DNA from 4 places in the Paenibacillus sp. UNC217MF genome. Region 2 is predicted to be linked to each of the others. Evidence: riboswitches for the same ligand, from Rfam matches in the RefSeq annotation. Region 2 holds a riboswitch; each other region holds the start of a gene.

Region 1 (2,202 bases), on a different contig from region 2:
TTGTCGCCACTGGAAACATTGTCAGAATCGTCTTCCTGCGCGTTCACTGACAGAACAGCAACTTCCGGTTCCTTCTTCGTTCCATAGGCTATCACTTGATTCACTTGTTTTGTATGAACGGATTTGTCGACCATCTGCGCATATACGAGCTTACCATCCTCGTACGTTTTCTGTACTTTCTGGACAACCAAGCCTTCTTTTCCATCTTGAACCGTCTTGGTCTTCCCCTTAAGGAGAGTAGCATCTGCCTGCTTCACCACTTGATAAGGAACCTTCACTTTACGCTCTTCCATCTTCTTGCTGACACGGACGATACGAATATCCATGTTCTTCGAAATAGAGGCACGCTTAGAAGGGAATACCTTATCTTCAGGGTTCACTTGGATTTGCAGCGAACTCAGTGCATCATGCACCGACTTCTTCGTCGTAAATTGTGTTTCTTTCTTCCCATCCGCTGTAATTTGGATAGGCAAAGCGCGTTCAATAATAACTCGATCTCCATCAGCAATTTCTGCATCAAGCGGCTTCGATACTACATCGTATGCCCCAAGCGCTATCGCATGCTCATCCAAAACATTGCGAAGCGTATCTAGGCGAGTTTCGACTGAACGCTCTTGTCCATCAACGAGCACAGCCACTGTCTTCTTCGTTACATTATACCAAGTCAAGACTGCTATTAATGTGATCACGATTGCTACAGCTGCAATAACGGTGATAACACGCACATTTTCATGCTTCCATCGCAATGCGAGTGACATGCTGGATGATCGGGGTTCATGGGTTTCGTTGTTCACGATCTGTCCCATTTCTCGGTCCTCCTTACATAGTCCCGCCGTCGAGTGCTCTGCATGATTCCATCTGACGCGACTATTTCAAGAATGTTTACGAGAGACTTCACTTGCCATAAACGAGCATGTAATCGTTCAAGACAATGCCGAAATCTCCGTACCAACGTTTCAGTATTGGCTGCTCCCACCTCCTATTTCTTACACCCTATGACGTCTTTATTCTCATTATTCAAAAAAAAGAATGTTTGAGAGTAAACAAAAGAAGCCCTTCGTAAGAGGAGACTCTTTCGCGGCTTCCGTAATAGAAACCCAAACGTCAACAGTGCAGGACGCGAGGAACCCTCTCTCGGTACGCTGACGAGGTTAGCTGTCGGGTTCGGGCTTGAGAGTCGCCCTATCGGAACCAACCGGCTCATGGCTCGGTCGTCCCTAATTCACCCCAAGGAATTAATCCGTGTGATTGAACATGTACTCATGTCATGTCGTTCACACTCTGGTTCCCCCGCTCTCCACTTCATGGAGATTAAGCGATACTGAATTAGTTGGAACAATATTGAATTGTGTAATAACATCTGTGAGAAATCATATCGTGTTTGCAATCTTCTTGTAAAGACAGTAGCAATTCCGTTTTTCGCGAAAAATGGTTAAAAAAATGTAACTTAATCCGTTTTTCATAATGAAATCCACTTATTTTATGGCCAATGTCTTTTTTTCACTTGTTTTTGGCCCGTTTTCACGCGATGTCAAAACATGTCATTGCATTTTGAGTCGTCATTCTGCAAAATTCTTCAAATTCCATACCTTTCAGCTCTGCTGCAACCTCTGCAACAAGACGAACATATGCGGACTCATTGCGCTTGCCTCGGAACGGATGAGGAGTCAAATAGGGAGAATCCGTCTCCACAAGCAGTCGATCATTCGGAACCTTAACAAGTACTTCTTTCGGCTGTTTTGCATTTTTGAAAGTAACAGGTCCTCCAAATGAAAGGTAGAAGCCCATATCCAGGCACATCTTCGCTGTTTCCCAGCTACCTGAGAAGGAGTGCATGATGCCCCCTACTTCGTGAGCCTTCTCCTCGCGCAAGATGCGGATTACATCTTCGTGCGCTTCACGATTATGAATAATGATCGGCATCTTCAATTCTCGCGCCAACCCAATTTGCTCGCGGAATACACGGTGCTGAACATCCTTCGGAGACGTATCCCAGTGATAGTCCAGTCCGATCTCGCCAATCGCCACAACCTTTTCATGCTCCGTTAGCTTGGCGATCCAGTCTATATCCTCCGGCTTCATCGTTATCGCATCTACCGGATGCCAGCCCACGGCTGCATAGATAAAATCATATTTCTCTGCCAACGCCATCGTCGTCGGGATCGTCTCTCGATTGAACCCGATGTTAACCATACGGGTCAC
Region 2 (2,202 bases):
GCACTTCCCATTGGGAGATCGCCTTGTGAGCTCGTAGACGAGTGCTGCCGCTATAGTTGTGTTCCGTACTGTCGAGTAGCTGTTCACGCGGTTGAAGTCGAATATAAACAAGGTCGGAAGCAAGATGAACGTCCATCTCTTCTGGTTGAAAGATTCTGTCTCCATGCTGCTCGCTCCATTTTCCCCAGTGTTCAGATAGCTTGTGACTTAGTAATTGTGCAAGTTCTAGGTCTTGCATATCGTGCCTCCTCTCGATGAGATGCAATATCTGCCGTGCAGATCGAAATCGATTGCAAGCAGCGTCTCAGTTGTTGTGCGTATCCTACCTTTTGGAATAGAGATTGTAAATAGAATCCAATCCAGGAAATCCAAACAAATGGTCAAACAAAGCGTTTACATACAGGTATTTATTTAAATTTCTTTGTTTTTCTCATGAAATCATCGCCGCATAAGCAAAGTTGAGAAATTGCGAGGTAATGATGCTGTAATGGGAGATAAGATGGGATTAGTTGATCACAATTGCCCGGAAATGGAGAAATTATGGTTTTCATTTCATTTACAGCAGGAGGGGGAAAGGCGTAAGATTCAGTTCAGCAACAACAACGTTATCCGTTGCGTCTCAATCGCTGAATTCCGCAGGAAGCGGAAGCGGGGGAACCAATCAAGTGAATGGAGCTGAGTGGACAGTCAGCAGCCACCGTTCGCATGGGGTGAATCCGGCACAGGATTACTGTCCTGGCTGGTAGGGCGACTCTTCGCGCCCGAATCCGTCAGCTAACCTCGTAAGCGTACGGGAGAGGCGCGCCTGATCATATGGCGACGCACCTCTTTCTTGCAAGTAGGGCTTCGGACAGATGAACAGGAGGAACTGGATATGTACGATGCGGACCGGGTCATTACAGTGTTCGCAGGCTGTGAGACGGGGATTGAATTCATACGTCAGTTGAAAGGAGCAGGATATTCGGTGGCGGGAATTGCCCATAATGGGCGATTGGCAAAGCGATTGGAAGGTATTGGCGTTCATTCCATATGCCGAATCAATACGACGGAGCCGAAGGCGTGGGCCGTCCCTCATGTCCCGATTGGCCGAATCTATGTGTTTGAACAGAGCTTTGCGCTTTCCTGCCGGCTGCTTCAAATATGCCGGCAATGGACGACGGATCCGATCACAATCGTGACGAAGCGTCATCATCCGCAGTCGATCTACCGATTGCTTGGTGCAAATTACGTCATTTATACGCAATCGGATCAAGTTTCATTTTTACTATCAGATATCATCTAATTTATCCATATAGGCAATGCTCACCGCTGAATCCCATTCATGGGAACGGGGGAACCAATGTTAGTGCGCCAGCTGTACATCTGCAGTTCGCGCAAGGGGTGAATCCGGCACAGGAATCCGTTCCTGGCTGGTAGGGCGACTCTTCGCGCCCGAATCCGTCAGCTAACCTCGTAAGCGTCCAAGGAGGCAGCCTTTATTTCGTCGTGGAACATTACGCGCACGTTTATTTGACGACGCGCGAAAAAAGCCACACGGAAAGGGTCCCTCTTTCCGTGTGGCTTTTTGTGTTGCCTGCGCGTTCCTACAGAGCGAGAAGTCTTGGTAGGTCGGGATCGCGGCAGCATTGCCTGGAGAGATGAGAACCTTATTCAGGAGGAGGAAGGGACTATGTTTGATGCAGTCATGATGATTCTTCTCGCACTGCTTGGACTAAGCGTAATGGGCATTCTCCATTGGTGCAAGGCGGAAGTGGATGAACGGGGTGATCGCTCATGATGATCGTGTTATTCACCTTGATTACGGCGCTGTTCATTTATTTGTTATATGCCTTAGTCAAGCCGGAACGATTTTAGTTTGGGCAGAGTGATTGTTGATATTTGTACATTAGAGAAGGGTGGAACGGAACAATGAGTGCAATCGAATGGATCGCCATTGGAATTACCTTATTGCTTGCCTTGGCGATAGCGCGTCCGATCGGAATATATATGGCAGGGGTGTTTGATAATAGCGGAGCTCCAAGACCGTTGGACCTTGTATTTGGTCCGATAGATCGTTTTTTATTTAAGTGTTTCGGCATTAAGGATCAATCGCAAAGCTGGAAGGCATACGCCTTTACAGCAGTTGCCACGAACGTGCTAATGATTGTGGTGACGTATGCAATATTCCGCCTTCAAGGGGTATTGCCGTTGAATCCGAATGGC
Region 3 (2,202 bases), on a different contig from region 2:
CTCTATTGATCGTGGTGAAGTGGTTGTAGTCATAGGCCCTAGCGGATCCGGAAAGAGTACTCTCCTTCGTTGCATTAATTTGCTGGAAACTCCGACACAAGGGGATATCCGATTCGAGGATCAGTGCATCACTGACAAGTCGCACAACATTAACAAAACACGTGAAAAAATGGGGATGGTATTCCAATCGTTCAACCTATTTCCCCATATGACCGTGCTGCAAAATATTACCCTTGCTCCAATAAAGGTGAGACATGTGCCAGAAGCTGAAGCAAATAAACTAGCAATGGAGCTGCTTGGTAAGGTTGGCTTGGCGGATAAGGCCAAGGCATTCCCTAGACAATTGTCCGGTGGACAGAAGCAGCGTATCGCGATTGCGCGAGCACTTGCTATGCAGCCGCATGTGATGCTGTTCGATGAGCCGACATCAGCGCTTGATCCAGAGATGGTCGGCGAAGTGCTTGAGGTCATGAAATCACTCGCCGGAGAGGGAATGACGATGGTAATCGTAACTCATGAGATGAACTTCGCACGTGAAGTGGGCGATCGTATTTTGTTTATGGATGGCGGCAATATTGTGGAGGAAGGTTCTCCAGACCAATTATTTAACCATCCTAAGCATGCTAGAACGCAGGATTTTCTAAGCAGAGTATTGTAAAGAGGTATTGTAAATATATAGGTGTTCGAATAGGCATCCTTAGGGGGTGCCTATTGTTGTTTGCTGAATTATGTAAGCGTTTTCGTTTACAAATCTGAAATATGTGCTATGATGGAAACAGAAAGATTACAAAAATGTCATCTCTGATTACAAATTTGTTATGAAATAAAAAAAATTTGAAGCTTCAATCCATTGGGGGGCGCGGGTTCCAGAGAGTTACCATCATATTCCTGCGCACAGGTTACAAAATTGTGATATGATGCAATCCGAGCCGAAACGACACACCCGTACGGGGGATTATTGACCGGTGTTCGATATTACGAGAACACCTTGGGGTGAATCGCTTATTCCGCAACTTGGAATGGCGTAGGGGAACTCCTTGACCCGAATCCGACAACTAACCCCGCAGGCTAATGCACAGGAGGAAAACAAAACATATGCGTAAAAGAATTACACTAACGATTACAGCAGCTTTACTTGGACTTGCGTCCATTCTTCAAATTTTGCCGGCACAGGCTGAGCCCTATACGGTAAAAGAAGGAGAAACGTTCTATTCAATTGCTAAGAATTACAACATGAGTGTTGAATCCGTATTGTCGGCAAACCCGACAATTAATCCGAAAAATCTGTATGGTGGACTCTCCATCGAACTTCCAAGCCCTGTTGTTCAAAAGTCGGTATTGGAAGGGATGCCAGTCAATAATGCTTTGGGTGTAGCAAAAAATGACGAACAGGCAGTCAAAACGGCTTCGAATAATCAGAAAGCAGCAGTACAACAAGCTGCTCCTAAAAATGTAGTTCAATTGTCCTCTGGACGTACAGCGACATACAAGAAAACGATAAGCATGCGTGCAACAGCCTACACAGCTCATCCGAGTGAAAATGGCAAATGGGGCGCAGTAGATGCATTGGGTAATGCATTGAAACTAGGTACAGTTGCGGTCGATCCAAAAGTGATTCCGCTTGGTACGAAATTGTATATTACGGGATATGATTTCAAACACTTACCGACAGGCGGTATGGTTGCTGTAGCTACGGATACAGGCGGTGCAATCAAGGGGAAAAAGGTTGACATATTTGTACCGGTAAGCAAGAAGACAGGCAACACATTCGGCGTGCAAGACGTTAAAGTATATGTGTTGAAATAATATCTACTATTATATATAGATGTAGATGAATACTTACAATAGCAATTGAACAACAAGCCTCGCCATTATGGCGGGGCTTGTTTTCTTATTCCTTCTTTTCCTTCTGATCTTGGAGTAGATCAGGCAGGGTGACGAATTCATATTTCCGCTCCCTTAACTGCTGAATAATTGATGGGAGTGCTTTCACGGTTCCATGCAGATACCCATTTTGTGTGCTTCCGCTGGCATGCTGCAATACGATGGAACCTGGGCGTACCCCACGCATCACATTTTGCAAAATACGTGAAGCGGTTAATCCACGCCAATCGTTTGTATCTACATCCCAATTGACGACCATGTATCCATTATCTCCTGCCCAGCGCAATTGCTCTTCGTTGATTTCTCCATATGGCGGAC
Region 4 (2,202 bases), on a different contig from region 2:
AGAGAATGGCATGACATCATTGAACATCATTCAGACAACATGGGCAGCTTCCTCCATGCTTGCTCGTTAGTTATTATGGAGCATTGCGGCGGCGCTTCCGGCCCAATCTGGGGTTCAGCATTCCGTGCTGCCAGCAAGTTCGCGGGCGAACGCGTAGAATTGACCGTTTCTGAATTTGCACAAATGATGCAAGCAGTTGTTAAAGGCATTCAAGACACGGGCGAGCGCTCATTCGGAAGAGGAGCTGTAGTTGGGGATAAGACACTTGTCGATGCGTTGGCTCCATTTGCAGATGCGTGGGTACAGAGTGCGTCTGAGGGCGATGACGTGAAGACTGCTTCTGTGAAAGCGGCAGAGGCTGCTGTTCAAGGTGCAAAGTATACAGAGACAATAGTAGCTCGTATGGGAAGAGCGGGTACGGTTGGCGAACGGAGTCTTGGCTATCCTGATGCTGGTGCCTATGCGCTTGGCGTGATTTTCACAGCGTTGTCCCAAGTGATCAAGTAAGAAGCGAGCGGATTAGGATTAGATCAATTTCCGACCAAATGGAATACTAGAAAAGTAGAACCGGAGTGCAGTCTAGCATACTCCGGTTCTTTTCGTTTGGAAGATATTATAATTAATTACAATATATTTGAAATGATCTCCTGTATTATCCGTGTTAGGATCGGAAACGTACCACAAAACAAGCCGAAGCTCATCAGAGCGCGGGGGAACCGATTCATTGGGGTGAAGTCGTATAGCGACAGGGGAGTCCACTTTAACCCGAACCCGACAGCTAACCTCGCAGGCTGCAAAGGGAGAGATGTACAGGATGAAGAAGACATTTAAGAAAGTTGTAATTACAAGTGCGATTGCATTGGCACCGGTTATGGCGGTGAACTCTGCTATGGCAGCACCCGTTAGCCCAGTGCAACAGCCGAATCCAATGATGAACTCGAATTGTTCAAACCTGGGTATGAATATGGACTTTGATAAAGTATTCCAAGATAACTCGGAATTGAAGCAAATCTTGTCCAAATGGATGGAAGCCATTCAAAAAGAGATTGGGAATAAGCCAATCGTTCCGCCTCCCGTTCAAAAGCCAGAGGTGGACAAGCCGGAAGTAAATAAACCAGAAGTTGAAAAGCCAGAAGCAAACAAACCTGAGGTAGAGAAGCCAGAAATCGAGAAACCTGAAGTTGAAAAGCCTGAGGTTAACAAACCAGAAGTAAACAAGCCAGAAGCTGAAAAACCGGTAACACCTGGTGACAATAAACCAACTGCGCCGCAAGACAACAACAATGCGAACAGTGACTTCGCTAGCCAAGTTATCGATTTGGTGAACCAAGAACGTGCTAATGCTGGTTTGCAGCCATTGAAATCCGATGCACAATTGAACAAAGTTGCGATGATCAAGGCGAAAGACATGAACGATAACAACTACTTTGACCATCAATCTCCAACACTTGGCTCCCCATTTGATCTGATGAGAGCACAAGGTGTCAATTTCAATACTGCTGGCGAGAACATTGCCAAAGGCCAACGTAATCCGCAAGAAGTAATGAACGCATGGATGAACAGCGATGGACACCGTAAGAACATCCTGAACTCCAGCTTCACCTCCATCGGTGTTGCATACTACAATGGCGTGTGGGTACAATCATTTACAGGCTAACGAGTTAAGTATGTAGATATCACATCAAGAACCTGCAGGTAAGTGCAGGTTCTTTTTTTTGTATTTAATCAGGCGCTCTACAAGAGAATAACGAGGAAATTAACAGAAATGAAGTTGATCTTATATGTCTCTGTTGAAGACCGGATTCAGTTTCTTTTCAATGTTATACCAATTGTGCCATTCTGTTGTTGGATCGATGAATTCTCTCATTGCTGCACGCAACCATACAGATCGAGCAAAATTTTTAACATTTATGCGTCTACAGCGATAAATCACTTTGTCTTCATTGGGCAGCTCAGCCTGCATAAGCCACGCGCAATAGGACGTGAACGACAACTTATTAAGCTCAAGCATTGACACGACGGCTGTCGCCATGCGTTCATCTTCCTCTGTTCGCAAGATATGATTCGCATGAAGAAGCATGTGCTCAATGGCACTGAGAAGCTTCTTGCATTCCTCTGGGCCAATGTGTGGACTGCGTACACAAGCAGCCATGACATCTGCGATGTGAGCTGGAGAATGAGCCCATCCTTTAACTTCTACAT

Evidence for each region. Region 2 has a riboswitch for cyclic di-AMP ahead of BP95_RS0127850 (hypothetical protein). Riboswitches for the same ligand answer to the same signal wherever they lie in the genome.
Region 1: another riboswitch for cyclic di-AMP. It lies ahead of BP95_RS0114655 (3D domain-containing protein); the one in region 2 lies ahead of BP95_RS0127850 (hypothetical protein).
Region 3: another riboswitch for cyclic di-AMP. It lies ahead of BP95_RS0119240 (3D domain-containing protein); the one in region 2 lies ahead of BP95_RS0127850 (hypothetical protein).
Region 4: another riboswitch for cyclic di-AMP. It lies ahead of BP95_RS0104600 (CAP domain-containing protein); the one in region 2 lies ahead of BP95_RS0127850 (hypothetical protein).

The regions. Positions count from the first base shown of each region.
Region 1 is NZ_JMLT01000026.1:49,637-51,838, forward strand. It holds gene BP95_RS0114655 (3D domain-containing protein) at 1-806, opposite strand, end outside; cyclic di-AMP (ydaO/yuaA leader) riboswitch at 1,125-1,328, opposite strand; gene BP95_RS0114660 (TatD family hydrolase) at 1,522-2,202, opposite strand, start outside.
Region 2 is NZ_KK366030.1:208,430-210,631, forward strand. It holds gene BP95_RS0127845 (hypothetical protein) at 1-238, opposite strand, end outside; cyclic di-AMP (ydaO/yuaA leader) riboswitch at 615-804, shown strand; gene BP95_RS0127850 (hypothetical protein) at 875-1,282, shown strand; cyclic di-AMP (ydaO/yuaA leader) riboswitch at 1,297-1,474, shown strand; gene kdpF (K(+)-transporting ATPase subunit F) at 1,777-1,854, shown strand; gene kdpA (potassium-transporting ATPase subunit KdpA) at 1,909-2,202, shown strand, end outside.
Region 3 is NZ_KK366027.1:726,830-729,031, reverse strand. It holds gene BP95_RS0119245 (amino acid ABC transporter ATP-binding protein) at 1-658, shown strand, start outside; cyclic di-AMP (ydaO/yuaA leader) riboswitch at 918-1,086, shown strand; gene BP95_RS0119240 (3D domain-containing protein) at 1,096-1,806, shown strand; gene BP95_RS32685 (polysaccharide deacetylase family protein) at 1,892-2,202, opposite strand, start outside.
Region 4 is NZ_JMLT01000008.1:239,014-241,215, reverse strand. It holds gene dhaK (dihydroxyacetone kinase subunit DhaK) at 1-507, shown strand, start outside; cyclic di-AMP (ydaO/yuaA leader) riboswitch at 679-808, shown strand; gene BP95_RS0104600 (CAP domain-containing protein) at 815-1,657, shown strand; gene BP95_RS0104595 (DUF2785 domain-containing protein) at 1,778-2,202, opposite strand, start outside.